DNA from 2 places in the Heyndrickxia sp. NPDC080065 genome. Region 1 is predicted to be linked to the other one. Evidence: riboswitches for the same ligand, from Rfam matches in the RefSeq annotation. Region 1 holds a riboswitch; the other holds the start of a gene.
The links. A riboswitch is a leader RNA that binds a small molecule or an ion and turns the genes downstream of it on or off. The one in region 1 is predicted to bind cobalamin.
Positions count from the first base shown of each region.

Region 2: it holds a riboswitch for cobalamin, as region 1 does, so the genes downstream of both, ACQKP0_RS00010 (ABC transporter substrate-binding protein) here and ACQKP0_RS04480 (Ig-like domain-containing protein) in region 1, are expected to answer to the same signal.

Region 1 is NZ_JBNNWS010000003.1:177,137-198,696, forward strand. It holds gene ACQKP0_RS04425 (alpha/beta hydrolase family protein) at 1-494, opposite strand, end outside; gene ACQKP0_RS04430 (DUF4127 family protein) at 507-2,039, opposite strand; gene ACQKP0_RS04435 (beta-N-acetylglucosaminidase domain-containing protein) at 2,055-3,704, opposite strand; gene ACQKP0_RS04440 (carbohydrate ABC transporter permease) at 3,762-4,589, opposite strand; gene ACQKP0_RS04445 (carbohydrate ABC transporter permease) at 4,603-5,502, opposite strand; gene ACQKP0_RS04450 (ABC transporter substrate-binding protein) at 5,566-6,822, opposite strand; gene ACQKP0_RS04455 (alpha amylase family protein) at 7,089-8,351, opposite strand; gene ACQKP0_RS04460 (YesL family protein) at 8,394-8,987, opposite strand; gene ACQKP0_RS04465 (MurR/RpiR family transcriptional regulator) at 9,028-9,885, opposite strand; gene ACQKP0_RS04470 (hypothetical protein) at 10,270-11,340, shown strand; gene ACQKP0_RS04475 (YwqG family protein) at 11,433-12,284, opposite strand; adenosylcobalamin (AdoCbl) riboswitch at 12,509-12,643, shown strand; cobalamin riboswitch at 12,687-12,860, shown strand; gene ACQKP0_RS04480 (Ig-like domain-containing protein) at 13,076-15,538, shown strand; gene ACQKP0_RS04485 (DUF4430 domain-containing protein) at 15,617-16,516, shown strand; gene ACQKP0_RS04490 (energy-coupling factor transporter transmembrane component T) at 16,532-17,404, shown strand; gene ACQKP0_RS04495 (ABC transporter ATP-binding protein) at 17,386-19,080, shown strand; gene ACQKP0_RS04500 (ECF transporter S component) at 19,029-19,751, shown strand; gene ACQKP0_RS04505 (ATP-binding cassette domain-containing protein) at 19,853-21,560, opposite strand, start outside.
Region 2 is NZ_JBNNWS010000001.1:511-9,429, reverse strand. It holds gene ACQKP0_RS00045 (bifunctional 3-deoxy-7-phosphoheptulonate synthase/chorismate mutase) at 1-256, shown strand, start outside; gene ACQKP0_RS00040 (sodium-dependent transporter) at 351-1,691, shown strand; gene ACQKP0_RS00035 (sensor histidine kinase) at 1,785-3,191, opposite strand; gene ACQKP0_RS00030 (response regulator transcription factor) at 3,195-3,905, opposite strand; gene ACQKP0_RS00025 (YxeA family protein) at 4,107-4,463, opposite strand; gene ACQKP0_RS00020 (FtsX-like permease family protein) at 4,480-6,411, opposite strand; gene ACQKP0_RS00015 (ABC transporter ATP-binding protein) at 6,398-7,165, opposite strand; cobalamin riboswitch at 7,375-7,560, shown strand; gene ACQKP0_RS00010 (ABC transporter substrate-binding protein) at 7,700-8,653, shown strand; gene ACQKP0_RS00005 (cob(I)yrinic acid a,c-diamide adenosyltransferase) at 8,693-8,919, shown strand, end outside.

The DNA of each region.
Region 1 (21,560 bases):
TCAATAACACCCTCTTCTATATATTTGAATAAGGCTTCATTTTTTACATTTCTCGTTACTACATTAAAAATATTAACGGCAGGACATAAAAGGATGAGTTTTTTGACCTGCTCTTTTAAAGCGGAACTAGCAATAATCGAAACGGCACCGCCCATACTAAACCCGATAAGATTCATTCGATTTGAATCAATATAATCAATTTCTTTTGCGAAATGGAATACTGCTAAACAATCCTCTACCTCTGATGACATCGTCATTTCTTGAAACTTACCATCACTTTCACCACTACCAATAAAATCAAATCGTATACTAACTATCCCCATATTTGCTAAAGAATCAGATAGTTTTTTAAATAAAAAATGGGATTCCGCTTTATGTCCAGTAAATCCATGATTATAAACAACTGCAGGGTAGGGGCCTTTTCCATCCGGCTTTGTTATTATTCCCCTTATCGTTAGCCCGTCTTTATTTACATCAAAATAATTGATGTGCAATCCATTCGCCCCTCATGAATAAAATTCTTTTATTTGAACATGTGTCCTTAAACCCACTTCAAACATTCTATTCCATGGCATGAAGCACTCATCAATGAAAACATAATAGTTTGCGTCATCTAGATGATCTCGAATAAATTTTTCTAATTGTTCTTTAACTATTTTAGCTACTCTTCCCTTTTGACCATCTACCTCAAAGTAGTTAAATCCCATTTCCGGTAACATATTTTCTGTTACTAATTTTCGAACATAGCCACAATATCCGCCATCTTCAACATAGCGAAGGGATAAAAAGTCCTTATGTTCCTTTCGATTACCATATATTTGATAAATCATCCCTTGAGAAATACAAGTGCCTAATGTATTTGAACTCGTATTCCAGCCTGCATAACCAGCCAATTCAAAAAGGAGCCCCTTTTCTTTTAGTAGTTTTAGTAAACTCAAATCTGCTCCATTAGCAAACGCGATATCAGCTACAACACAAGGCTTTTTCAATATCTTGGCAACATAATCCGCATATTCAGTTAACTCAACAATATTTCGAAAAACATTGTAGCTTACTAAAGGATTTTTCTGCGAAACTGCCTCCATCATCGTCTCACCAGGTGTGTTCACTAAGAGAACGATATCTGCTTCGCTTACAGAGGTCGCAAGTAGCCCTCCTGCCGCAAGGATTTGATACTTTAAGCTTTCATATAATGGTCTATCTTCATAAAGGGGAATAACAAATGGCCCATGTATACTGGAAAAGTGAGGATACACAAGCGGCCGTTGATTTTTAACCTGATTAATCATTCGAGCTAGAAGTGTGCATCCAACCTCGTCAGCACCAGGATACATATATGTATTCAGTTCGGTTCCAAGGATTGCGATCTGTTCCCGAACATTCTGTTGATCCATGGCAGTTAATCCATATGGCGATGAATCATCTTGAGGTATGATTAAAAAATCGATCGTTTTATCTTTTGCATATTGAATAACCGCTTTATTTACCTCAATATTAATTGCACGCCTAGATAAATAGTCATCTAGTACTTGTGATGGCAATACTTCTTCAATCTGTTTCAATCTTATTTCTTCTTCTTTCGTTGCGATTTGCAACTGTTTACGGTGCTTAATATAACCTTGTTGGAAAATCTCCTTCCCCCACTCCTCATAGTAATCTGGTTCTTCGTCACTACTAGAATATTGTGGACATCTCATGATTAGGTTGAAAGCAAAAAGCTGTAACCCCGGATTGATTTCCTTTAATTTTTTCAATCCCAATAATCGATTTACGCAATCTGCTTTCGTTAACGAATGGAGTCTAGAAGGAATAATCCCACCATATAAAAGGGTATCTAACGAAAGAATGGCGCCATCTGCATCCTTGCCTTCCTCCAAGAGCCACTTCCATAATTGATCTACGTTACCGGGTTCTTTCTTCTTCCCCATCAAATCTAGACCTGGCTTAACAATCGTAAAATCGGTTCCGTTTGCAAGGTCACTAGGAAAATGGTAATTACAGGGACGTTCATCTAAAGGAATATAAAGTATTTTCTTCATCCTTCAACACTCCTATCAATCGTTCTTTTCGTTGGAGAGATAACCCCACTTATCTGCTACCTTCATAGCTACATCACTACCTATCCGACATGGATATGTTTTAGATTGGGAGATCCACTTCTGTATCTCTTGTTGAACATTTTCCGTTTTAGTTTCTTCATATGTTTTGATGAGTTTCCATAAATGAATATCCATTTCTGCTCTCTCAAACCATGGTTTGATCTCAGTTTGAAATTTTGAATTGTCCATCGTTTTAAGATGAAGAATCGCCTCTGAAAATCTTGAAAAATAGGAATCTAAATACAGAATATTTTTCGTTTCAATCGCTTTCATCAATTCTTCATTCACTTTAAAATAAAGTCTGCTATTTTCGTTATTTTCGCAAAAAAATCTCATGTCTTCTACAAACTCAGGAGCAAATTCTTTGAGAGCTAATTCCCATGAATATTCGGGCATATAACGTTCACAATTCCACATGTAATGGGATAACGTAATTAATGACATTTTCGACAATTCCCATTGATTCATTGGATTAGAAACAAACCCAATATGCCCTAGTTCGTTTAATTTTGAATAACGGTTTCTTACCGGGCCAAGAAAAATACGATCAGGATCGGCATCATTCACAGGGATGTTATCCCAAAGGATAAAATCATGTCCATAAAAAGATCGATTATTTTGTGCATGTTCTTGATCAATTGTTGGGGCAAACACGAAAAATCCCGTCCAAAAAACAAGAACCTCTGGATCCATTAAGTCACGAATATCTTTTTTATACTCCGTGTCCCAATATGACCAATATTCTGAAGGGCACATAACCAAATTGTATTGATATAATGTATCTTTCAAAAATCGATTCACTTCATTCACTAAATATGCATGGGAAACACCGGATCTTTCGAAAAAATCTTTGTTCTCCCCCTTTAATACATAATCAATATCGTCCATTAATATCGCAAAATTTCTAATTCCTAACGAAATCATTGCCCTTAATTTTTCTTTTAAATATCCAAAGTCTTCCTTAGATGTAAATTTCATATCGTTTCCTGGGCTAATACAATAATAAAAATCGATATTGTTTTCATCACAATGTTGTTTTAACAATTGGATCCTCTTAAAGTTTTCCTCTGGATAGGATTCACGCCATAATTTGCGATGATATTCGTCATCTTTCGGTGCGTACATAAAGGTATTCATGCGGTGTTTTGCCATAAAGGAAACGGAGTCCATTCGGTCTTCAAAACTCCAAGGTTCCCCGTAAAATCCCTCGATAATCCCTCGAATGCGAAAGGACGGTTCATCATGAATCGTTACAATTGGTAGCCTGATGACACCTTCTTTTTTTATAATGATGAAACCAAGAGCATCAATAGCATATTTGATCCCTCTCTTATTTCTTGCGGTTACAGTGATCTGATCATTTTCAACTTTTAATATATACCCATCCTCTTTCAAGGAGGCACTATATTCAAAAGTCAATTTGATATTGCCTTTATGTTCTTCTGTAATGATCTCAATGAGGTTGGAAGAAATAACCCCTTCGTATTCCTGATTCATTGAATAGCGCGACTGTAATTCACAAACTAATTTTCTACCTTTTATTTCTGTAAATTCTCCCGTGTGATAATAATCACGGAAATAGTACTGGGCATATTGAATATCCATGTTTTTTGCTCCTCTCACATTTACGACTTGTTAATAAGCAACAAGTAACCAAATCTACTATCCTTTAACCGCTCCCGATATACCTTCCATGTAATATTTTTGTGTGAATAAAAAGACAATAATAATCGGAATTACGGAAATCACCGTTCCCGCTGCAATCCACCCGAAGTTATAGGAAAATTGTCCATTCAAAAAGCTTAAAGCGGACGCCAATGGATATTTAGAAGTATCATTTAAGACAATAATCGGCCATAAAAAGTTATTCCACATTGCCATGAATTCTAGTAAGCCAATAACAGCTATCGCAGGTTTTACCATCGGCATCATTAATTGAAGCCAGATTCTAAATTCAGAAGCTCCATCCATTTTTCCAGAGTCACGGATCTCTAAAGGTACCCCAATAAACGCCTGTCTCATTAGAAAAATATTGAAAACCGATACAGCAGATGGAAGGATGACAGCTAAATAAGTATCCATTATTCCAAGTGCTTTAATCGTGAGATAATTCACGACCAAACCAGCTGCAGCAGGAATAATCATCGTTGAAACCAAGGCTAAGAAGATCGCGTTTCTTCCTTTAAATCTAAAGATAGCTAATGGATAAGCGGTTAGACAGGAGAAAAATATACTTAGGACGACCCCCAAAACGGAAATAACTATCGTATTCCATATATATTGAAAGAAGTTCATATACTGCCAAACTTCTATATAATTTGCGAAATCAATAAACGTCGGAAATATTGCAGGTGGAAACGTAAATACATTTTTACCTGGCATTAGCGAAACACTTACCAACCAAAGAAAGGGACCCATCATAAAAATAGCAAAAACAATCAATCCCAAATAAATCAATGCTTTTTTTGCAATTTTGATTATTTTATTCATAAGTCGCAACCCATTAATATGGATTTACACCACCTTTCTTATTGAATAAAAAGATAAAAATACTAAAAATAACGATAATGACACTAACAATTAAACCTAATGCTGATGAATATCCAAAGTTGAACTTCATAAACCCTTGTTGATAAATGTACAGACTTGATGTTAAAGTTGAACTTCCGGGTCCACCTGATGTTAAAACGTATACTTCATCGAAGACTCTAATTGCCGCCATTAGGGAAATTAAACTACAAAAGAACACATAAGGTTTTAAAAGCGGAATAGTGATTTTTTGAATCACTTGCCAGCGACTAGCTCCATCAATCCTAGCTGCTTCAATTAAGTCTTCTGGAATTGATTGAAGACCAGCCAAATAAATCATCATATAGTAGCCAAGACCTTTCCACATCGTAATAAACATTAAAACCCACAAAGCAGTATTATAATCCGATAACCAACCGATCTTTTTATCGATTACTCCAACGGACATTAAAATATAATTGACTACCCCGTTTTGACTTAATAACCAACCCCATATAATGGCTACTGCCACCATTGAAGTAACAACAGGTATATAATAAGCACTTCTAAAAAACTTGATTCCTTTGATTTTTCGATTAACTAGGACCGCCATCAAAATAGAGAAAAGCTGAATAAATGGAACCACGATGATATACAGCAACGAGTTTTTCAAGGAAATGAGAAAGTCCGGATCCTTAAATGCACGGATAAAATTATCTAAACCAATAAATTTCGTTTCTGCAATAACCGAGTAATTTGTAAATGCCAAAGGCACACTGTAAATGATCGGCCAAAACACAAAAAGACAAAGTAAAATCAATCCCGGAGCCATAAAGATCCAGGCCAATTTAGTTTCAGAAACCTTTTTCTTTTTCGCGTTATGCTTCTTTTCCACGCGTATCTTCCCCCTTAGAGAAATTGGGCAGAATGCTAAGAATCTGCCCAACCCACTACCCACTTATTTTTTCAATATATCATTTACTTCTTTTTCAGCCGCGCTTAATTCCTTATCAATATCTGCATTATTTAAATAAATATTTTGCAGATGCTTATTAATGCTTCCATTTACATCACTAGCATTAGCAATACCCAAGTAGAAATCAGTCGCTTTGTCTAAGCTTGCTGCTGAAACGGTCAATGCTTGACCTTCTAAAGTCCCGTCGTTTTTAGAGAAAAAAGCATCTTTTGCACTATCTACAGTGGAAGGAAGTGTGCTTGCAGCTTTTGAGAATGCTAATTGATTTTCAGCATTGGTTACATATGCTGCGAAGTCTACTGCTTCCTTCTTATGCTTTGTTTTCGCTGGAACGACAACGTTCATAGTATTAGAGAAACGGATGTCAGCTTTTCCAACAGGACTCGGAACGGCAATCATTTTCTTATATACATCTGGTGATGCTGATTTTATTTTATTGATAAAAGGAGAGCTTGATAAAATCATTGCAACCTGTTCACTACCAAAGAATTGGATTTGCTTGTCATAATCAAGGATATCCTTTGGAATGACACCATCTTTCATTAGTTGAACGTTTTCTTTAATAGAAGCTTTTACATCATCATTATTAAATGCAGCTTTACTATAATCATCTGTAAGAAGCTTATTCCCCTCTTCTAAAATAGAGCGTGCTTCCATCGTAAAGACATAACCATAAGCACCTGTTTTTTCCTTAATCGTTTTTCCCCATTGATTCAATTCTTCTTTTGTTTTTGGAGGATTATTAGGATCTAATCCAGCTTTTTCAACTAATTCCTTATTTATAAATAACACGGGAAGGCCTGTATACCATGGAAGTGCATTTGCTTTTCCATCAATTTCAGTAGAAGCATAGATACCTTTGAAGTAAGCATCTTTTTGTTCCTGTGTAAGTTCCTTATTTAAATCAACTAAAGCATCTTTTGTACCCATTTGATTTGCAAATTCAGTGTTTAAGTTTACTACACCAGGAGCCTCACCACTGGCAATACTCGTTAATAATTTATTTTGAATTGCATCGTATGGATAATCCTTCCACACAATTTTTACTTTAGGATTTTTTTCTTCGTATTTAGCAATTAGATCATTAAAGTAATCATTAAATGTCGGTTGTAAGGAAATTGTCCAAAATTCAACTTTCGATTTCCCTCCTTCTTTTGAACCTGTTTCTTTTGAGCTACATGCAGCCAGAACTCCTATGATTAATGTGACAGAAAGAAATAAAGACAAGAAACGCTTCATAAAACTAACACCCCTTTTATTAGTTTAGAAATTTAATGCGGTAGTTTACACAATTCTAAGGTGTATTCATTTAGAACTGAAGTAGGTTTGATTAACGCTTTCATTTTTCCCTAAATTCTGAATTCTACATTTACACCGCATCACAATTTACTTATATATGAATCTATCATATTTCGGAAATTTTATCCACCTTTTTTATAAAAAAAGGATAATATATTCTTTTTTTATTATCATATGCATTTTTAGATATCAGAAGAAAGTATCTATCAAATTTTTTTCTTTTGTAATTCAACGGTTAATTCTTCCCACCATTGATATTCATCCAAGTATACAACGTCAAATAGCATCACACCGTTTGATTTCTCTTTACACATTTGAATCGCTTTTTTGAATTGCTCTGGGTCCTCATGATAATCTTTTAAGTATAGGCTCCCGATAACCGGAATACTCCCATTAATCGCTTCTAAACTCATATCAATCGCTCCCTCAACACTGTACCACGGTGCAGGGCGATTATTTTCATCTGCTTCTTTAATTGTCACTTCAGGATAATAGCAACCTGTCATAATAAAATCTAATTCATCCCCATATCCCGATTGGTGATATTGATTAGACACCCATTCTAAATCTGGTTGATACGTTTCACTTCCCCAGTTTACGCCCTCGTTGTAATAAAGAGGGTACCAAGATCCAACATATATACAAAAAGCCAACTTAGGGTTAATCGTTTTTACTATGTTTCTAGCACCCTTAACAAAATTTTTTATATTTAATGCTCTCCATTCAGTCCATTTAGGAAAATGTGGACCAAACTTTATTTTCTTCGTTCCATCTTCTATTTCATAAATATCTAATGGCCATCTTTCAACTTTTTCACCAATGTACTTCTCAAATGTCTCCCTGCTCAAGTCACTAAAGTCACCATAAATATTTGGATATCGGCATCGGTCTAGTACAATGCCATCAATTTCATATTGTGAGACAATCTCTTTTATAATACTATTTTCATAATCTATAACTTCTGGATTGATAGGATTGACGAAAATGGTCGTATCAGCTGAATTTTCTGCTGCTGTTGGTGCCATTGAAGTGGCTTCATTATAAGAGACTACCTTCCATTTTTCCTTATCATACACCATCCCATCTTTAGAATGGGCAGTCCCTTCCGCAAATACATCCATATTAGCGATAATCTTCAACCCGGATCCTTGTGACTCATCAATCATTTCTTGTAAAAAGTCACGATCTTTCCACATTTGAAAACTTCCATCTGACCAGCTGCTCACATGATAGGCATACTGACTTTGATAGGTTGTTTGACCATAAGGTATTTTCGCATCAACTACTAGATGGGTAATCCCCGCTTTCTTCGCATTTTCTATTAATCTTTTTCTTTCTGATTGCTCTGATAGTCTTTCCCCATTTGCAAGGAAATCCACCCATAGTATATTGGCCTCTTTACCGAGTATTGTATTCACTGATCTCTCTCCTTCACTTTTTAGTAGAAACCATTCATTATGTTTTTCCATGATCGTCTCCTCATTTCAAATATTGTATAAAGAAAAAAGATGTTAAACCTTGATCGCTTTTTCGATCGAATGATTAATCATCTTATAGTGAATCCATGCACAACAACTAAAAATAATAAGGATAGTAAAAAATCTTACATATAAAGTAATCGTAATCAATATCAAAAAAATAAGTAAAACTATAATGGGTTGAATCGGTCTCCTAATGGATAAAACAAAAGCCATGCTAAGTAAGTGTTTCATTGAAGTATTAAATCGCATAAACAAAAGAAAAAAATACAACATCATCATGAAATACAGTAATGTAATGATGATAAGTACCGGGAGTAAGATACTTTGCCATGGGTTTTTTAACTCTAAAATAATGAAAAAATCACCGACAAGTGCTGCTATTATAAAGATCATAATTCCCCCGATGATTATCCCTTTTTTACAATCTTTTTTAAAATAGTGAAAGAAGCTTTGTAAAATAGATGTTTCTTCGTCTTTTGACCATTTATGAATCACCTGGAACATAGCTATTGTTGCAGGAAAAATAGTAATAACCGGTAACGAAAAGAAAAACCACAAAATATTCAAATAAGCATAGTTAGTAATTAACTCTAATACTCTGAAAAATTTATTCTGCTCCGACATTTTGCCTACTCACCTACTTTGTAGAAAGTAATTATGATGATTAATACATTTTGTTAAGGACGGCTTTTGCTGTTTTTTCAATAGCCTGGAAGGAACTTTCTTTTTTCCTCATTGCAGTTATCGTTGTTAAAATATCTAGTAAATGTAATTGAGCAATTTTCGTTGAAAAGGCTCCACCCTGTAATGGAGTTTCTTTCGCTGCAACTAATAAAATGACATCCGCATAATAAGTAATAGGAGACCTCGCATGATTGGTAATACAAATGACGAATGCCTTATTTTCCTTGGCAATTTTAACTGAATCAACAATATCCTTAGTGCTTCCGGAAGATGAAATAGCAACGATCACATCTTCTTCACCTACCAAAGCTGCATTCATCGCAATAATATGTGCATCAGTCGCATGATCCACATTATAGCCGAGACGCATAAAACGATATTTGGCATCGCTTGCTGTAAATCCTGAAGATCCAACCCCGAAGAAATACATTTTCCTTGCATTAATAATCGCCTCAACCGCTTTTTGTAGGGTTGATGTCTGCAACATATTTATCGTATCCTGTAGTGCCCCTGCATTTTGTGTCGTAATTTTTTTTGCAATCACTTCCGCATCATCTGATTCTTCAATTTTTCCATGAACCTGTTCATCTACATTGGAAAGAGTTTGTGCAACAGCTAGTTTAAACTCTTGAAACCCACGATATCCAAGCTTTCGACAAAATCGAATAACAGATGTCTCTCCCACACCTGCTTTTTCAGCAAGATCCGTTACTGAAGAATAAACGGACTCCTGGGTATCTAATAAAACATAATCAGCAACCTTTTGTTCTGCCTTCGTTAACGAATTATAGACAGATTTTATCATGATTAGTGGGGTAGAGTGACCAATAGTTTTCATATAAAAATCCTTCCAAAATTAATTTAGTAACAGAAAAAAATAAACATGTTTTCCTAATCTTATTATGAAATGACTGATAGAGAATATTCACAAGAAGAAATATTATTCCATTATGTATATCAAAAACGGAATATTTATTCCATTTAGATAATATAGCACCTAAAATCATACGTCAATAGATATCATCCCGAAACTGTTATAATCTAGGTATTTTTGAGCAGATCAATACTATTGCATATCCTATTATCTAATTATTATTACTTATTTTGAAAATTTATTTCTTTTTTTTATCTCTTTTAGGAGGAGAAATTCAAGAGACGTTGAATATATAAAAATGTTCGAAGGGTGAAACCTTATAAAAAATTTGAGAGGAGAATAAACTCAATGAAAATGAAAACAGTAGTAGTTTGTTGTACGATTCTTTTTGCTATTTTAGTACCCAGACAGTCATTTGCTAGCGACAAAATTGTCCCTATCGAAACACTAAAACCAGCAGTCCATCTAGAAAAACCAGAATTAAAACAAACAGGAGGAAAATTAATTCTCAGTGATTCGCCGGAAACATATGCAGAGGAGGGTGCCTTTTATCGTGACACAGCGACCGGGGAATTCCGCGTTTTTTGGCACCATCAAAATAGAAGTGGTGAAAACAGAACGGTAAGCCTTGCGATTACAAATACCTCAAATGAGGTAGTGAAAATGTATTCAAATGGAATTGGAGCTTCAGTTAATATTTATCCCGATGTCGCAGGGGAAGAAGCACTTATCCAATTTCTTGAAAACAACGCAAAGCAACATTATTTTACTACACTCGAACCTGGTGAAACCTACTTTTTAGAAAAAAATGCAGATGACTTAGAAACGGTGAGTGGAATTGCACAGTTCACTGCCTTTACGAAACACGGTCATACGCCTGCTACTGTCACAATAACAACACTCAATTATAAAAAACAACCATCTAGTCCTCTTACCATAAACATCTTAGCACCTGACTCACATGTTCGAGGAAGCTTTTCACATTTTGATCGTGAAGGTACCATTACTTACAATTCAGCATTAGGAAACGCATATATTAACCTATCGTCAGCCGCTTCCGGTCAATGGAGTGATAAACTACCGGGAGAATATGAAGATGGAATTAGTGTCGTCGATGGAAATAAACCGGTTATTAACAATGGGAACTATGGTGTTTTATATAATTTGAAAATTAAATTAAATAATGGTTTGCATACTCCACAGCGAATCTCAGTCTATGATACTCCATCAGGTGGTTTCGGTCATTATGTCATGCAATGGAACGGCAAACTTAAAACTTCTGGATTTCTTAGCTATCAAAATGCTTGGAACTTTGCGACAGAACAAATTGGAGCCAATGGAAATGACTATTCTTTCACAACTAGTCTCCCAGGTGGTGCTTCCGGTCCTTCAGCTATCTACTTTGTTCCTGAAAAATAACAGAAACCTCTTGAAACTAATAAAAATGAAACTACTAGGCTGCCAATCAAATTGGCAGCCTATTTTGGGACAGAGGGTCAGGTCCTTTGTCCCTAATGACATTGAAGAATAAACTTTGTTTGGTCGAATTTTTTGTTTTGAAGGTCGTGTTTATCAATACAAAAGTATAGTATTCCGACATCTCCCCACATTACATCTAAATCATCGTCACTATCCATTTGAAACAATAAGATCAGGTCGTTGCTTTTCTGATTGAGTTCTTCTGAAGGCCAGTCTATTTTTTCTTCGTTTTCGTAATAAATAATTTCTTTAAATACATTATTTTGTACGTTGAAAGGTTCTCCTAACATATAGTGCATTGGCTGAACAATCATTTCTTCGTCGTTATTAATGATCTCGCTTGTTTGCATAACAGAGTCTCTGAACTCATAGTAGTTTTCCATTTCCTCTTCATTCAATTCTACTCCTTCAAGTTCTTCTGGAAAGCTTAAGAATTCTTTAAACATTATTTTGAATGAAGGCAATGGGAAGTAGTCTTCGGTTTCTTCAGGGTAAGGTGTGCGTTTCAATTCTTTTACATCTCCATCATAATAGAGAACCTTGAAACATCCCTTATCCTCTTCCCCCATTCCCCATGGTTGTTCTAATATGTCATAAAAGAAAAATAATATACCTTTTTGGGGAAGAAGATTGTTCTTATCGAAAGCCTTAGCCTCTTGTAAATTCAATTGAGCTAAAAATGATAGATAGCCATTATCGTATTTTGGAAATAAAAAGTTAGGAGGTAAATCTGGTAAACCTCCAAATTTAGAACTGCCAATCGGAATATCTTCTTCGTTCGCCTTTTCTTTTTTTATTCCAATAGATGAAGCTGCCGCTTTTAAAATTTCTTCTTTTTTATCCACAAGATTACATTCTTCTAAAAACTTATCAATATTTTGCAAGTCCCTCTCCCCTTTTCCCTAAATAATTATGATTCCATTTGTACTTACTATATCATTTCTTATAGGTTTGTCAGAAAATTTTTTAATCAGCACCACAAAAAAATGCCTTGTAATTACCGTCCTTTTTAATATCATTCTAAAGAATAAATAGACAAATAAAAAGATTAGAAGTATGATAATATTGGAAAAATTTAATAATCAAGAAGAGATAGGTGACTGAAGAATTTTGATTCTGATGTTTAAAAGGGAAGTTTGGTGAAAATCCAACGCGGTCCCGCCACTGTAAGTGAGAAGACTTTTTGTTAAGCTCTTTTCGTAAACTTTGTTGCTTTTTTTAAATGGAGTAAAAATCGGTATTTGGATTTTTACGGTTCTATTTTATTGTCCCGATTGAATTGAGTACAAATAAGATAGAGAAAAGAGCACGTCCCCAAAATGAAATTAGAATGGGGATATGTCTGAAAAGCAACATTCTATGCGAAAACAGCCTATTGTTTATAGCCACTGTGAAAATGGGAAGGCACAAAAAGTCGATGATCCACAAGCCAGGAGACCTGCCTATACTCATTAACAAGTAATCCTACGTGGATATAGGAGGTGCTTAAACATAAAATAAACATTTTTGTCGTTTATTGATTTTATTTGTTTATGTATGCCCTTCTTAGTGAAGGGCATTTTTTTATGAATCAAAGTAAACTGAACTCGTGCTTTTTTACAAAGTGTACCGAAAATAAATATAAAGGAATGAGATCATGCAAAAATTCACTTTAAAACCAAGACTCTATCTTTCAATGATTCTTGTAAGTTTCATGCTTCTTGCCCAGCTTTCGTTCACTGGATTATTTGTGAAAGCGGAGGAAACAGATACAAATGCTCTGAACATCAATAATCAGCTTTTAAATGCCTATAACACTGCTAGTAAATTTATGGTAGAAAGTGTTCCTATACCATCATTTGGAAACGAATGGTATATTTTTTCGTTAGCACGTGGAGCAGCTAATGGTACTGAAAATTACTTTGAAACCTATTATACAAATTTAGAAAAATTTGTTAAAAGTAAAAATGGTATTTTACATCAATCAAAGTACACAGAATACTCTCGTGTCATCTTGGCACTAAATGCCATCGGCAAGGATCCAACAAATGTTGGTGGTTATAACCTTGTGGAAAAATTATTCGATTTGGAAAATGTAAAAAAACAAGGAATTAATGGACCCATCTTTGCGTTAATTGCAATAGATACGAATCAATACCGAATTCCACCTACAGCAGATAATTCTAGACAAAAAATGATTGATTTTATTATTAATCAACAGCTAAACGATGGTGGATGGGCATTAGGCTCAAAAATCGGTGATGCAGATGTTACCGCTATGGCAATTCAAGCATTATCAACCTATACCAATCAAGCTGCCGTAAAAGACGCAGTAGATAAGGCACTGGTGTTTTTGTCTTCAACACAATTAGATAATGGCGGCTACAAGAGCTGGGGAACAGAAAATGTAGAGAGCGCTTCACAAGTATTAGTTGCCTTGACAAGCCTCGGGATTGATCCGAGCGCTGATTCACGTTTCATTAAACCCAATGGGAACATTTTGTCCAATATCATGACTTTTTACAGTGAAAAGGATGGCGGGTTTAAACATATATTAACAGAAGATAAAGCTAATTCTATGGCAACCGAACAAGTTTCCTATGCAATTGCAGCTTATTTTAGGTACGTGAATAATCAAACAAAGCTATACGATATGACAGACAAAAAGCCAACTATAGCCTTAACGGTTGATCCAGTCACTACTACAAGTACGAAAATAACTGGAAAAACAGATGCTGGAGTTACTGTTACGGCTAAAACGAATAATGTGGCAATTGGAAGTACTACTTCTAATAGCGATGGAACATTCAGCATTAACATTACACCACAAAATGCAGATACAATTATTAACATATTTGCTGAAGGTGGAAACAAAATACCAAGTGCGATAGTGACAGTCAAAGTCAATAATGATACAGGTAAACCAGATCCATCAATTCCAACAGAACTTGTTGTTAATCCAGTCAATGATAAAAGTACGCAAGTGACTGGGAAAGCAGAAGCAGGGGCAACAGTTGAGCTTTATATCGAAGACAAACTAACTCAATCTACAAAAGCGGACACGAATGGGAACTACTCTTTTACCATTAGCCCACAAAAAGCTGGTGTGAAAATTACGGTTAAAGCAATTGGTCCATCTGGCAAAAGTGATTCTAAGACTGTCACCGTAGAGGATATAACTCCTCCAAGCATAACAGTGAAGCCAGTAACAGATAAGAGCACAGAAGTAACTGGTACAACAGAGGCCGAAGCAAAGGTAGAACTTTATCTTGATGACACGTTAGCACAAACTAAAACAGCAGATTCAAATGGGAATTTCTCATTCACAATTAGCAAACAAAAAGCAGGTGTGAAAATAAAGGTTATTGCCACTGATCAGGCAGGTAACAGCGAAGTAAAAACCATCATCGTTGAGGATAAAACCCCTCCAAGCCTAACTATTAATCAAGTAAGTGATAAGAGTACAAAAATAACTGGTAAAACAGAAGCAGAAGCAAATGTAAAATTGTATATTAATGAAATACTTCAACAAATAAAAATAGCCGATTCAAAAGGAAACTACTCTTTCAATATCATCAAACAAAAGCCTGGAGTCAAAATCAAAATTATTGCATCTGATAAAGTTGGTAACACCACTTCAAAAACGATAACAGTTGTGGACAAAACACCGCCAAGCTTAACCGTCAGTCAAGTAAGTGATAAAAGTACTAAAGTAACTGGAAAAACAGAAGCTAAAGCAACTGTTAAATTGTATATCAACGGAAAGCTGAAACAAACCAAAACTGCCGATTCAAAAGGAAACTACTCTCTCACTATCAGCAAGCAAAAAGCAGGTGTAAAAATTAAAGTAGTCGCTTCTGATAAGGCAGGAAACAGCACATCAAAAACGTTTACTGTTTTAGATAAAACACCACCAGCAAAACCAACTGTAAAGAAAGTAACGATTGCTTCGAAAGATGTTACTGGAAAAACAGAAGCCAATACTACTGTTTTTGTATATAAAGGAAAAACAAAGCTTGGATCAACTAAAGCTAGTAGCAAAGGTATCTATAAAGTGACGATCAAAAAGCAAAAAGCAGGTATAAAACTATCAGTATTTGCAAAAGACAAAGCTGGAAATAAGAGCAAAAGCACATATATAAAGGTTTCTAAAAAATAATTTTTGAAAATCAGAGTATGCATCCTCCCGAGAAAAGAAGCATACTCTGACCATTCTCGTATTAAAGAGGTGAAGACAATGGTCAAGAAGTGGATTAAGCTTGGATTCATAACTATCCTTACCTTTATGGTGTTGACCGCATGTAAAATTCAAACGGTTGACGAATACCAAAATGAAGAAAAGGCAGCTCAAACGTCCACTACTGAAACGAATCAGCAAGACAAGCAGAAGGAAATAACTGCTTCAAAGGAAGAAAAAAACACTGAAAAGAATAACGCGGAAGATAAAACAAAAACACAGGACAAGAAAAAGCAAGATCCAGTAAAGAAAGAGAATACGAAAAAAGAACAAACAAATCCAAACAAATCAAAGAAGGTAGCTTCCTCAAATAATAAAGACAAAAAGGAAACAAAAAAACAGGACACTAGTAAAAAGCAAAAAGAAAACACGACCACGCCCGTCAATAAAGGAAATGACTTATCACCTTCTAAAAAAGGTGATCAAGCAGCGACGAAGCCAACAAATAATGAAAAACCAGCAAACGAAAACAAGCCAAAGAAAAAATACGTCACTATCTCCATCCGTGTCGATACGATATTGGATAATTACGATAAACTTGATAAATCATTACGAAGTGAACAATTCGTTCCTAAAAACGGGATCATCTTAGATACAACAAAATATGAATTAAGGGACAATGAAAATGTATTTGACATCCTTGTCCGTGCAACACGCGATCATCGTATTCATATGGAGTATCAAGGAGCAAATGAGAATAAATATGGCAGTGTATATATAGAAGGAATTAATCATGTTTATGAATTTAGTGTCGGAGAATTAAGCGGCTGGATGTATTCTGTAAACGGCTGGTATCCGAATTATGGTGCAAGTAAATATTACTTAAAAGATGGCGACAAAATTGAATGGAATTATACATGTGATTTAGGGCGTGATTTAGGAGTGACATGGGATGAATAGATGTGTGTTGAATCGATGAGAGCGTTTGAAACCTATCATCCTATTGTTCTTTTTACCTATTTCTTTTCTGTCATTGGGCTCTCTATTTTTTACATGCATCCCATTTATCTGCTTATTTCACTAGTGGTTTCAATGATCTTGAATATCATTCTAAATAAACGTTCCTTTTTAAATAGTTTACTATTCTATATTCCTTTATTTATCATCGTTTCCTTATGTAATCCGTTTTTTAGTCATGACGGGATGAAAGTATTATTCTATGTAAACTATAATCCCATTACATTAGAAGCTATTTTGTACGGTATCGCAATGGCTGCGATGCTGCTTTCGGTTGTTTTATGGTTTGGATCCTATAATGCAGTCATGACATCGGATAAATTTTTATATCTTTTTGGAAAAATCTCACCTGCCATCTCGTTAATTATTTCATTAACATTAAGGCTCGTTCCGCGATTTAAAAAGCAAATAAGGATTATCGCAAATTCTCAAAAAACAATTGGAATGGACTATACATCAGGTAATATCCTACAAAGGATTAAGGCTTGCCTTCAAATCCTATCAATATTAATTACATGGGCGCTTGAAAATTCAATTGAAACAGCAGATTCCATGAAAGCACGCGGGTATGGATTGAAAAATCGTTCGACCTTTTCGCTATTTATTTTTACGAAAAGAGATGGGATTGTCTTAGCATTAATAATCAGTTTAGCAGCAGCTAATCTCATCGGCAGTATATTCGGCTACACAACCTATTATTTTTATCCAACCTTTAGTGAATTGTCTGTATCTAGTGTGAGTATACTGCTTTACAGCTCATATGCGTTATTACTAGCAATACCTATCATCATTGAAACAAGGGAGTTATTAAAATGGCGCTCATTGAAGTAAAAAACCTAACCTTTCAATATCCTTTACAAAGTCAAAAAGCGTTAGACGACATTTCCCTTTCCATTGAAGAAGGGGAATTTGTCGTGTTTTGCGGAAGTTCTGGCTGCGGAAAAAGCACTTTTTTAAGACAGCTAAAAAAAGAACTTACACCACATGGTGAAACATCTGGAGATATTTATTATAAAGGTGCCCTTCTAGAACACTTAGACTCTCACCGATCTGCATCTGAAATTGGATTTGTGATGCAAAATCCTGAAAATCAAATTGTGACAGATAAAGTGTGGCATGAGTTGGCTTTTGGTTTAGAAAGTTTAGGCTTTAGTACGATGGAGATTAGACGACGGGTAGCCGAAATGGCTCATTTTTTTGGAATCCAAGAATGGTTTCGAAAGAATACGAGCGAATTATCAGGTGGACAAAAGCAGCTGTTGAATCTTGCTTCTATTATGGCGATGCAGCCATCGATTTTATTATTAGATGAACCAACTTCTCAGCTTGATCCTATTGCGGCTAAAGAGTTTTTAGAAACTCTGAAAAAATTAAATAGAGATTTAGGAATGACGATTCTATTAGTGGAGCATCGTCTAGAAGAAGTGTTTGCTGTTGCAGACCGAGTGGTCGTTATGGAGAATGGCAAAATAATCTGTAACGACTCCCCTCAAGAGGTGGCACAGCAATTGAAACAGTTGAATATTAAACAAATTGGTTTACCAACACCTATTCGAGTGTTTCATGAATTACATATTGAAGACAAAGCTCCTTTAACAGTGAAAGATGGAAGAATTTTTTTATCCAAGCACTTTCAACATAGGGCAGCAACTTTACAATTAATTGGAGAAGCAACCACTCAAAATCGTATTCTTTTGGATATACGCGATGCTTGGTTTCGATATGAAAAGGAATTGCCTGATGTATTACGAGGATTTTCATTTCAAATCCGCGAAGGAGAAATGGTTAGCATCGTAGGTGGAAATGGAACGGGGAAAACAACGGCTCTTAATGTGATGGCGGGGCTATTGAAGCCGCATAGAGGCAAAATATTATTGTTTGGGAAAAAGATAGACAAATATAGAAACGGAGATTTATATAGAAACCATTTAACCGTTTTACCACAAAATCCACAAACACTTTTTGTTGAGAAGAAGGTCGACATGGAACTTCAAAATATGGTAAAAGCTTTAGACTGTTCCAAAGTGGAAGCGGACGAACTAATCGAGGAAATTATTCACAGCTTAAAAATTGAACACCTTTTATCCAGCCATCCTTACGATTTAAGCGGTGGTGAACAACAAAAAGTCGCGTTAGCAAAAGTGCTATTATTGAATCCAAAAATCATTTTACTAGATGAACCGACAAAAGGAATCGATGCCTATTCCAAACAAATATTTGCCAATATATTATTGGACCTTAAGAAAAAAGGTGTAGCGATTGTGATGGTCACACATGATATTGAATTTTCCGCGCAATATTCTGATCGATGTGCGATGTTTTTTGATGGAAGCATTGTGTCGGAGGATGAAACACATAAATTTTACAGCGGAAATAGCTTTTACACAACAGCAGCCCATCGCATGTCAAGACACCTATTTGAAAACGCGGTTACTTGTGAGGATGTGATCAAATTATGCAAACGAAATCAGCAGATAAACAAACAACCCATTTTAACAAAAGGCTAATCATTTCATTGCTCATTTTTTTCATCGTGATTCCGTTGACCATTTGTGTAGGAGTCGTATTATTTAATGATCGGAAATATAATATTATTTCTATCCTGATTGCCTTTTTGTCCTGTATCCCCTTTTTTCTTGCATTTGAAAAAAGAAAACCGCAGCCTCGTGAAATGATGTGTATTTCAGTGATGACAGGCATATCTGTTGCAGGACGTTTCGCCTTTGCTATGATCCCGGGATTCAAACCGGTCACTGCGATCACAGCGATTACTGGTTTCTCCTTTGGACCTGAAGCAGGCTTTTTAACAGGTGCCATGTCAGCAATTGTATCCAATATCTTTTTTGGGCAAGGACCATGGACTCCCTTTCAAATGTTCACTTGGGGACTATTAGGATTTATCGCGGGTCTATTAGGAAAAGCAGGAATATCACGGAGTAAGATCGTTCTAGTTCTTTACGGAATCTTTTCAGGGATATTATTCTCTTTTTGCATGGACATTTGGTTCGTCGTATCCATTGACGGTCTATTCAACTGGAAACGATACACCATCGCCATCGCATCCGCCATCCCTTTTACCATTACCTATGCCGTTTCCAACGTAATCTTCCTATTGCTACTAACAAAACCGATCGAAGAGAAATTAATGAGAATTAAGATTAAGTATGGTTTGATGTAGAGGTTGTGGTATCTTTCTATGGTGTCAGGCACCGCTCGTGGACATTCAGCTCTTTTTTCCTTTCTATGTGGACAGTTTTGAACATATTCGCAAATTCTAATTCAAAACTGTCCATACCAGGAGGAAAAAAGCATCAAAAGTCCACGGATGGTGCCTGACACCGAAGATAGACACCCAAGATATTTAGCTGTTACAGATTTTTCACATTGTAGAAGTCCTTTAACTGTACCATCATAGATCAAATACCCACCATTATCCCCTGCTCCAGGTCCTAAATCAATGATCCAATCCGCTTGAGAAATAAGAGAGATATTATGTTCAATTAGAATAATGGTATTTCCCTCTTTTATAAGTTGATTCAATAGAGTCAATAATTGTTGAATATCCGATTCATGAAGACCAGTGCTTGGTTCATCAAATACAAAAATGCCCTTATTATCTCTGATAGATAATTTGGCAGCTAACTTTAATCTTTGTACTTCCCCACCGGAAAAAGTATCTAAAGACTGTCCAATTCGGATATAACCTAGTCCAACCTTTTGAAGAACGGATAATTTCTCGGCAATATCTTTACTATCTTCAAAATAGGAAAATGCCTCATCAACAGTTAATAATAATACATCATAGATGTTTTTATTTTTCATAATATAATTTAATACTTCATATTTATATCGTTTTCCTTGGCATACTTCACAAACTTGCTTAACATCATCCATGAAAGCTAGATCTGTTTTTACTATCCCCAAACCATTACAATTTTCACAAGCTCCTTTTGAATTGTAGCTAAAAAGAGCAGGTGAAACATTAAAATATCTTCCGAAAAATCCTCGTATTTCATCAAAAAAACCCATATAGGTAGCTAAATTCGATCTTATAGAAGTATGTATACGTTTTTGACTTATCATTATTATATCGGGATAAGCTCTCATAAGTTCTTTCATCATAAGAGTACTTTTACCAGATCCCGCAACACCTGTTACAACAGTTAATGCTCTTTTTGGTATTTGCACCGATATATTTTTCAAATTATGACATGATGCATTGTGAATAGATAGAAATTCATTCCCTATTCTTGGATTTTCTTTAATTGTAAGAGGTTTTCTTAATAATCTACCAGTTAAAGAATCACTCTTTAAAAGATTAGAATAGCTTCCTTTAAAAACAATTTTTCCTCCATTGTGTCCTGCAAGTGGCCCTAAATCAATGATCTCGTCAGCTATTTTTATCACATCTGGGTCATGTTCTACTATTAGTACCGTATTTCCTTTATCTCGAATAGCAAGAAGTATTTTATTTATACGATTTATATCATCAGGATGTAATCCGACACTAGGTTCATCAAATATATAAACTAAATCACTTAAACTACTGCCTAAATGACGAACCATCTTTATTCGTTGTGATTCACCACCTGACAGTGTTGGTGTTGAACGATCCAATGTAATATAGCCTAATCCAACTTCTACTAATGTTTCTAACCTTCTTATAATATCTGAAACCACAGTTTCAGATATTGTATTCGATATACTTTTTACAAATTCAAGGCAATCAACGATAGAAAGATGACACAGATCTCCAATTGATAATCCATTAATTTTACAACTTAATACTTTGTCATTAAATCTAGTTCCATTACAAGAGGGACATGTCTGTTTATGAATGATCTTCTCTAATTCATGTTGGTATGTTTTCTTTTCTTTGGATTCTTTCCATAAAAATGTTTGTTGGAATCTTGAAACAACGCCTTCATATTTTGCTGTTTTATGCCATTCTGAAGGAGGATTTTTTAACGTTTTGCCTTTTTCATAT
Region 2 (8,919 bases), on a different contig from region 1:
AGATATTTCTGCTGTTCCGATTTTAAAGAAAGAAACACATTTACCTGTTGTTGTTGATGTAACCCATTCGACAGGACGGAAGGATCTGCTTCTTCCAACAGCAAAAGCTGCGCTGGCAATAGGGGCAGATGCGGTAATGGCAGAAGTGCATCCAGACCCAGCAGTTGCTTTATCAGATTCTGCACAGCAAATGGATATTCCACAGTTCCATGCATTTATGGAAGAATTAAAAGGCTTTAAAAATAAATTATCTTAAGTGTTTAAGTAGTTTTGTTTAAAAATAACAGGTCTTCCTCTCAGAGAGAGATTGGACAGAAGGTTATTATTACAACAATGAGAGGAGAATGAAAATGAATGGACGAGAACAATGGTCGTCTAAGCTAGGTTTTATTTTAGCGGCAGCAGGATCTGCAATTGGTTTAGGAGCAATATGGAAATTCCCTTATATAGCAGGACAGAATGGGGGAGGTGCCTTCTTCCTCATTTTCATCCTATTTACTTTAGTTTTGGGGCTGCCGTTATTATTGGCCGAGTTTTTAATTGGTAGATCAACACAAGCAAATGCTATAGATTCATATAAAAAAATCGCTCCAAGATCAAAATGGCATTGGATAGGCATCATCGGAATGATTTCGTGTTTTATCCTACTTTCTTTTTACAGCGTGATTGGTGGATGGATTATAGCCTATTTATTTAAAGTTGTAACTGGTGGTTTAAATCACTTAAGCTCTAATCAATATTCTGCAATTTTCGGAAGTACCATTTCAGACCCTATTATCAGCATCATCGTTCAGCTATTATTTATACTTATTACGATTATTGTTGTTTCAAAAGGAGTTCAAAACGGAATTGAACTTGCAAGTAAATTTATGATGCCCGCTTTATTCATTTTGTTTATTATACTTGTCATTCGGGCAGTTACATTGGATGGAGCAATGGAAGGAGTTTTATTTTTATTACAGCCTGATTTCTCTAAAGTAACCTCTAAAACAATATTAGAAGCGATGGGTCAATCGTTCTTTACATTAAGTGTAGGTGTATCGGTTATGGTCACTTATAGCTCGTATTTGCCAAAAAATCAAAGTCTGCCGCGCTCAGCATTTTCTATCGTTGGAATGAATCTTGCTATTGTGCTTCTTGCGGGACTTGCTATTTTTCCAGCAGTCTTTGCACTAGGATTAGAGCCGGGAGCAGGTCCTGTTTTACTATTTAATGTACTTCCAACCGTTTTCAGTCAGCTTCCGTTTGGCATGGTCTTTTTCGGTGCATTTTTAATTCTCTTTTTATTTGCTGCACTCACATCAGCTTTCTCGATGCTTGAAATTATTGTTTCGGTCGTTTCGAAAAATAATGCACAGCGTAAGAAATGGTCATGGATCATCGGTTTAGCTATCTTTGCTTTTGGAGTACCATCCGCACTTTCCTTTGGAATTTTAGGAGATGTGAAGATATTTCATAAAACGATTTTTGATGTAATGGATTATACAGTCAGCAATATATTAATGCCTTTAGGTGCATTACTTATTTCCATTTTTGTCCCATTGAAAATGAAAAAATCGGCTTTATATGAGGAAATGATAAAAGGAAGCAAGGTAAAGAAAGGATTATTCGATGTTTGGTATATTCTCATTCGATATGTTGCTCCAATTTTGATTTTAGTAGTTATGATGAATGTGTTGGGAGTTTGGTAATATCGTCAGGTTCCGTTAACTTCTAATGAATACAAGGGGCTGTCTGACACTTTGCTTTTCAGACAACCCCTTATAAATATTTAATGTGAATTTTTATAACATAATTTCGATTGTCGTGCCATGTCCAACTAGACTATCAATCGTAATTTCTCCATCATGTGCATGAATAATATCATTGGCAATAGCCATTCCTAGTCCAGAGCCTTTATGTGATTCACCAGTATTTGTTCCACGATAGTAGCGGTCAAAAATCCGGTCAAGTTCTTCTTTCTTTATGCCTTTCCCATTATCCTTAATCATTATATGAATTCGTTCTTCTTTCTTAATAGATACGGTTATCTGGACATCTTCATCATTATGGACAATCGCATTATAGATTAAATTATTGATAGCTCGACGAATCAATAATTCGTCAACCTCCATATCGATGGTTTCCTCAGCAAACTCGAAGTCAATATTTCTTGTAGAGTATTTTGCATCATTCAATATATCAATGACGATACTTCTTAATAAGGCAACAAGATTGGTTTTTGTTTTATTTAAGGATAGCTCTTTGGCTCTTAGTCTTGTTGATAAATTTAAATCTTCGATCACTTCTTTTAAATAAACAGATTTTCTTTCGATAATTTCTGCGTACTCTCTCATTTCCTCTAAAGAAAAATGATATTCTGTATCTTTCATCATCTCAGAATAACCTTGAATGGATGCGAGTGGCGTTTTAATATCATGAGATATGTTTGCGATCCATTCTTCTTTCATTTTATCTAATTTGTTTCTTTCCATTTCACTCGCTTGTAACTGATAGGATAAGTGATTTACATTATAAAAAACGTCTTTATATACACCGCTAGGGCGATAATTAATATCGTAATCTTTATTAGCTAATCTTTTAATACCATCAATTAAAGTATTTATTGGTTTGGTTAACCTTTTACTAAATAAATAACCAATAAATAATGCGATTAAACTATCAATGAATATTAAAGTAATACTCCCTATTTTTAACATTTTTAAGATGTCTCGAAAATCATAGGAAACTACATACCTTTGAATATTACGGTTCTTAAACCCAATAAAATAGCTATAATTTTTATCCTTGAGCTTTTTTTCTCCAATAAAAACGATGGTGTCCGCATCTATTTCTCTATATTTATACATTTGTATCATATCCAAAGGGTTATACTTGTCCTTTAGATTTTCTGGAGTTCGATAACCAAAAAGCTGCTTTCCGTTATCATCCAATACTTGAATCCATGCTTTATTTTTAATTAGTTCATTTTTCCCTTTTTCTGTAATAGATATATGGTCATTTGAAATGGTGATTTGGTTTTGAAATTGTTTTGTAAATACTTCTGCAGATATTTCTTGACCGTGAAATGGCTCATTAAATATAGATCGAGCGATGAAAAAAGTTAAAAGAAGAAAAATATTTATGAATACAACTAAAATCACAACTAAGACTACAGAAAATAAAAATCTCCCTGTCAATTTCCATTTCATAGGCTATTCATCCTTTATGACAAGCTTGTACCCCAATCCTTTGACAGTGAGTAAGTATTCAGGATTTGATGGTTGAGCTTCAATTTTTTCACGAAGCCTTCTGATGTGAACCATGATAGTATTGTCAAATCCGATAAAATCTTCACCCCATACTCTATCGCAAATACTTTCTTTGCTAATGATTTGATTAGGATTTTTAAGTAAATAGATCATCATTCCGAGCTCTTTTGGCTTTAATTCGATGGCTTCTCCATTCTTTTTTAATTCTGCTCTTCGTTCATTTAATTCAAAAGGACCTGCCTTAATGATCGGACTTTCTTCATTTATTACTTGTAGATATTCTGATCTTCGCAGCTGTGCTTTTACACGATAAGCAACTTCTTTAGGGCTAAAAGGTTTGGTAATATAATCATCCCCGCCAATCGCAAAACCAACAATTTTATCAATTTCTTCTGATTTAGCTGATAAGAAAAGAATAGGAACTTTGGAAATAGTCCTTATTTGTTTGCACACATCATAGCCTTCGCCATCTGGCAGCATAATATCTAATAAAACAATATCCGGTTGGATTTGTTGAAATTGTATCCAGCCATCTTCGGCAGTAGTGGAAGTGTAGATATGATCCAATCCTTCTTTTTGTAAAACGGTTTTAAGCAGTCTCAATAGATCCTCTTCGTCATCTATAATTAAAACTTTTTTATTATTTAACGACATTCGTATCTCCTCCAACCAAGTGTTCATTTATTCATTATATTAAAAAAAGAACCTAAATTAAAATCAGGTTCTCACATATCATTTCAAATTAGTAGATGAATTTGCCTGTGGGGTATGCGGGCAGCAATTTCTATACGTAGTATAACTAGCTGCACGCGTATTCCATAGGCTATTATTATAAAAATTTAGTTTTTCACTTTTTTACTTTAATTTTTCTTTTGCTTTGTCAGGTATTTCATTTAATTTTACTTCTTGATAGGATGTGACCCCTTTTTTATCTTTAACAAACAAATTTAGATAGGCATCTTCACGAAGTTGCTTTAAAGATGTAAAGGTAAACTTTTTTTCATTACCATTTTTATCATAGGCAGGTAAAGTATATTTATATGATACATATATTTCACCGTTATCTGATTTATCTTCTATTTTCTCACCTGTTCCTTTAATTTGTACATAATAGTTATCTGCACCGAGTCTGTTAATATTAACGTTTTGAATAAAAAGGATAAATCCCGCTATTAAAACAATAATGATTCCAGGAATGATTAATTTTTTCATTTTGTCGACTCCTTTTTCAATTTTTTTTCGTTACAATTTTGTAGTAAGAATTTACTGTTAAGAAGTAATAAACGATGTAAATGGCTGTATATATCCCCATACAGATTAGTACAGGAATCACTAAGTTCGTTTGCATTAATTTAGATAATGCGGTCAATGCTATAGAGCAATGGGCGATTCCGGCAACCAATGGTAAAGCAAAAATAAATAATACTTGTTTAGCAATTGATTTCTTCATCTCTTTTTTATTCACACCGATTTTGTAGAGAATTTCATAACGGCCTTTATCAGAGTTTGCTTCTGTTAATTGTTTAAAATAGATAATACTTCCTGTTGCTGCTAGGAAAACAAGACCTAAAAATCCACCCATAAAGATCAGTAAGCCGGATGATTCTAAGCCTGCTGCGAAGTCTGCATAAAAGCTTGAAAATGCAGCTTGTTCCGGAACAATTGCTTGAATGTTTTTGGTTAATTGCTTGGCATCATCTTCATTTGTAATGTTGTAAACTTCCATATTGACTACTTTTGTTTGCTTTTCTATTTTTGTAAATAATTCATCGCTGACAACAATAACGGAATAGGCTGTTGAATAATTTAAGACACTGTATTTCTTTAAATGTTTAAATGTGATATCCTCATCATGTTTTTTCAAGTTTAATGTAATTGTTTTACCAACATATTTTGGTGATATTTCTTCCATGTAGCCAGGTTCTAAAGCAGCTGCTTCGTTCGCATGTAAGGTGATTAAATCCTTTCTTTTTTGCTCTTTTGCCAGTTTATTAAAGCTAGTGTTTGAAATCATGGTGTATTGCATTTTATTACTTGAGAATATATTTTTTAGATTTGTTATATCTGCGTTAACTTGAAGTGTTGGAATCGTTTCATAATATTCGATTTTATGATTTTTATTATTAGCAATTAGATTCTTCACTTGTTTTGTTACATTTTTATCTGTATCAATAAACATCATGCTATTTGGATTAGCTTTTTCCACATTGCTTCGATTATTGTAATATAAGCTGTATGCAGTTCCGACAGCGGTTAATGTAGTCGCACTTAATACGGCAATAATTGTTAAAGTACGAGCATTCCCTTTAATTCTGTATAGCAGTTGGGAAGTTCCGATTAAGTTAATTCCCTTCCAATCATTCTTTTTATTTTTCTTTGCTATTTTTAGTAAATAAACCGTTAAAGTACTAAACAGCAAATAAGTTCCTAAAATAACCGTCACAAGGATAACTAAAGGAGCCATCATGAGACCCAACGTTCTCCATACATTTGAAGTTAAAAGGTTTTGTAATGCAAGCCAATAACCAAAACCGATTAAAATGATGGATAATAAAGCAATGATAATGGATGCTTTAGGTTCTTTCTCTCCTACTTTGTCTGCTTGGAATAGTTCAATTAGTTTAAAACGGTAGATTAAGCGATATCCTTGTAAGGAAGAAATCATTGTAATAATCAAGAATATGACAACTGTATTTATTATGCTTGCAGATGAAATAGTGAAATTGGTTATCGCATCATAGCCCATGACTTTCATTAAAAGTGCCACGAAAAACTTTGATAATACGGATCCGAGGGTAATGCCGATAATAAGTGCTAAAACCCCCATAATAAAGTTCTCATAGAACAGCATGCGGCCGATTTGTTTTTTTCGTACACCGAGAAGAGAGTATAACCCAACCTCTTTTTTTCGTTTCCGTGTAAAAAAGGAGTTAGAATACCAGATAAAGATTGCTACAAAAACCATTAAAACGACAGCAGCACCATTAAAGGCTGAACTGATTTTGGGCGAACCATCAGAATTCATTTGAATCGTTTCATCATACTTTAATGAAACGAAAGTAAAGTAAATAACGATACTAAAAATCATGGAAGCAAAATATAAGAAATAGTTTGTAAAATTTTTAATAATATTTTTTCTCGCAATACTAAATAAGGTCATCCTGTTCACCTCCGAGTGAAGCGAGAATATCTAATATACTTTGGAAGAATTCCTTACGAGATTGTTCTTTTTTATATAACTCAGTAAAGAGTTTTCCATCCTTTATGAATAACACTCGTTTACAGAAACTTGCAGCAAATGCATCATGAGTGACCATCATAATAGTAGATTTATTTTTCTCATTTAATGAACTTAAGCTCTGAAGAAGACTTGCAGCTGATTTTGAATCAAGGGCACCAGTGGGCTCGTCCGCTAAAATTAAACTAGGATTCGTTACAATGGCGCGAGATGCTGCTGTTCTTTGCTTTTGACCACCTGAGATGTGATAAGGATATTTATTTAAAATGTCACGAATTCCAAATGTATCAGCAATCTCGTAGACTCGCTTATTTATTTCATTGACTGATACTTTTGATAATGCTAGAGGAAGCAAAATATTTTCTTTTACAGTTAAAGTGTCAAGTAAATTGTAATCTTGAAAGATAAAACCTAATTTGTTTCTTCTAAAGTCGGATAATTTCTCTTCATTCATTGTTACAATGTTTTGACCATCAATAATAATACTTCCTGCTGAAGGTGTATCGATTGTCGAAAAAATGTTGAGAAGTGTTGATTTACCCGCTCCAGACGGTCCCATGATGCCGACAAATTCCCCTTCTTTAATTTCTAAATTAATATTTTCTAATGCTTTATATCGGTTTTCTTTATCACCAAATACTTTTTGAACATTTTTGGCTTGTAAGATTGTTTTCATGTTTTTATCTCCTATGACATCATTGATTATTTGTTTTTCATAAACCGTTAAAATGAATTCTTAATTACAAAACATAGTATAAATTTCGTACCTTACCTTGTTTTAATCTAAACCTTACAAAAACCTTAAAAATGCTTTTTTCGTTCGCTATATAAAATATAGGCAACCAGATACTGATAATGTATAATGAATATTGATTGAAAATTTAATAGATTGGAACGAAATCAGGAACCTTTATAGAAGGTTTAAAAGGGAAGTTTGGTGAAAAGCCAACGCGGTCCCGCCACTGTAAATGGGAGCAAGCTGTAGTTGCCACTATATCGAAATATGGATATGGGAAGGTACAGCAAGCAATGATCATGAGCCAGGAGACCTGCCTGATTTTTAAGTGCACCAGTCGGCCTACGAGGATAGGGAGGTGTTTTGAAAACGTTTTTGAGCAAGGTTTTTTTGTTTATTTTTACGTTTATAAAACATCTCTATCAAATGAGATGTTTTTTTGTGCACAATTCTAACGACAAAAGGAGTTATCTAATGAAAAAGTTTTTGAAATTTATACCGTTATTTATTTTAGCATTGATTCTGACAGCTTGTGGTACAGCACAGGACAAAGGGAAAACAAGTGAGAGTAAACCGAAAACTCAGGATTTCCCAGTTACTATTACAGATGGAGTAGGTAATAAGGTAACGATTAACAAGAAACCACAGCGAATTGTTTCCCTTCTTCCAAGTAATACCGAAACAGCATTTGCCCTTGGGTTAGATAAAGAAATAGTCGGTGTATCCGATTTTGATAATTATCCAGAACAAGTGAAAGATAGAGAAAAAATTGGTGGGCAAGAGTTTAATATTGAAAAAATTATTTCATTGAAGCCAGATATTGTTCTTGCAACGGCTTCTAATGCGCATAATTCGAAAGATGGACTTAAGCAGCTAGAAAATGCAAATATTAAAGTTATCGTGGTTAATGATGCCAGCTCTTTTGATGATGTCTATAAATCTATAGAATTAATTGGCGAAGCAACTGGAACGAAAGAAAAAGCTCAAGAAATCGTTGATGGAATGAAATCAAAAGTGGCAGACATTAAAGCGAAGGCAGAAGGAATCTCAAAAGAGAATCAGCAAAAGGTTTGGATCGAAGTATCTGCTCCACCAACTATTTATACAACGGGAAAAGGAACATTTATGGGAGAGATGCTTGATACATTAGGAGCAAAGAATATTGCAGGCGATAAAGAAGGCTGGATTCAATTTTCAGAGGAAGCAGTTGTAAAAGCAAACCCAGATGTTATGATTTTAACTTATGGCTATTACGATAAAGATGCTGTTAATAACGTATACAAGCGAAAATCATGGAAAGAAGTAGCCGCTATTAAAAATAAACGAGTGTATAATGTTGATTCTGATAAAGTATCAAGATCTGGTCCACGCTTAGCAGAAGGATTAGAAGAAATGGCAAAAGCGATATATCCAGATACTTTTAAATAATATTAGTGTTTTCTTGAATAAAGTGAGGGAGGAATTAGTGTGAGAATATATACAAGAACTGGTGATAAAGGACAAACTAGCATTATTGGCGGTCGTGTGGATAAGGATGATGTAAGAGTTCAAGCATATGGTACGGTAGATGAAGTAAATTGTTTTGTCGGTCAAGCAATGGCTGAACTAGATCCAGATCAATTCGCAGATATTTTAGAAGATCTTGAAAAAATCCAACATGAATTATTTGATTGCGGCGGGGATCTTGCGACAAA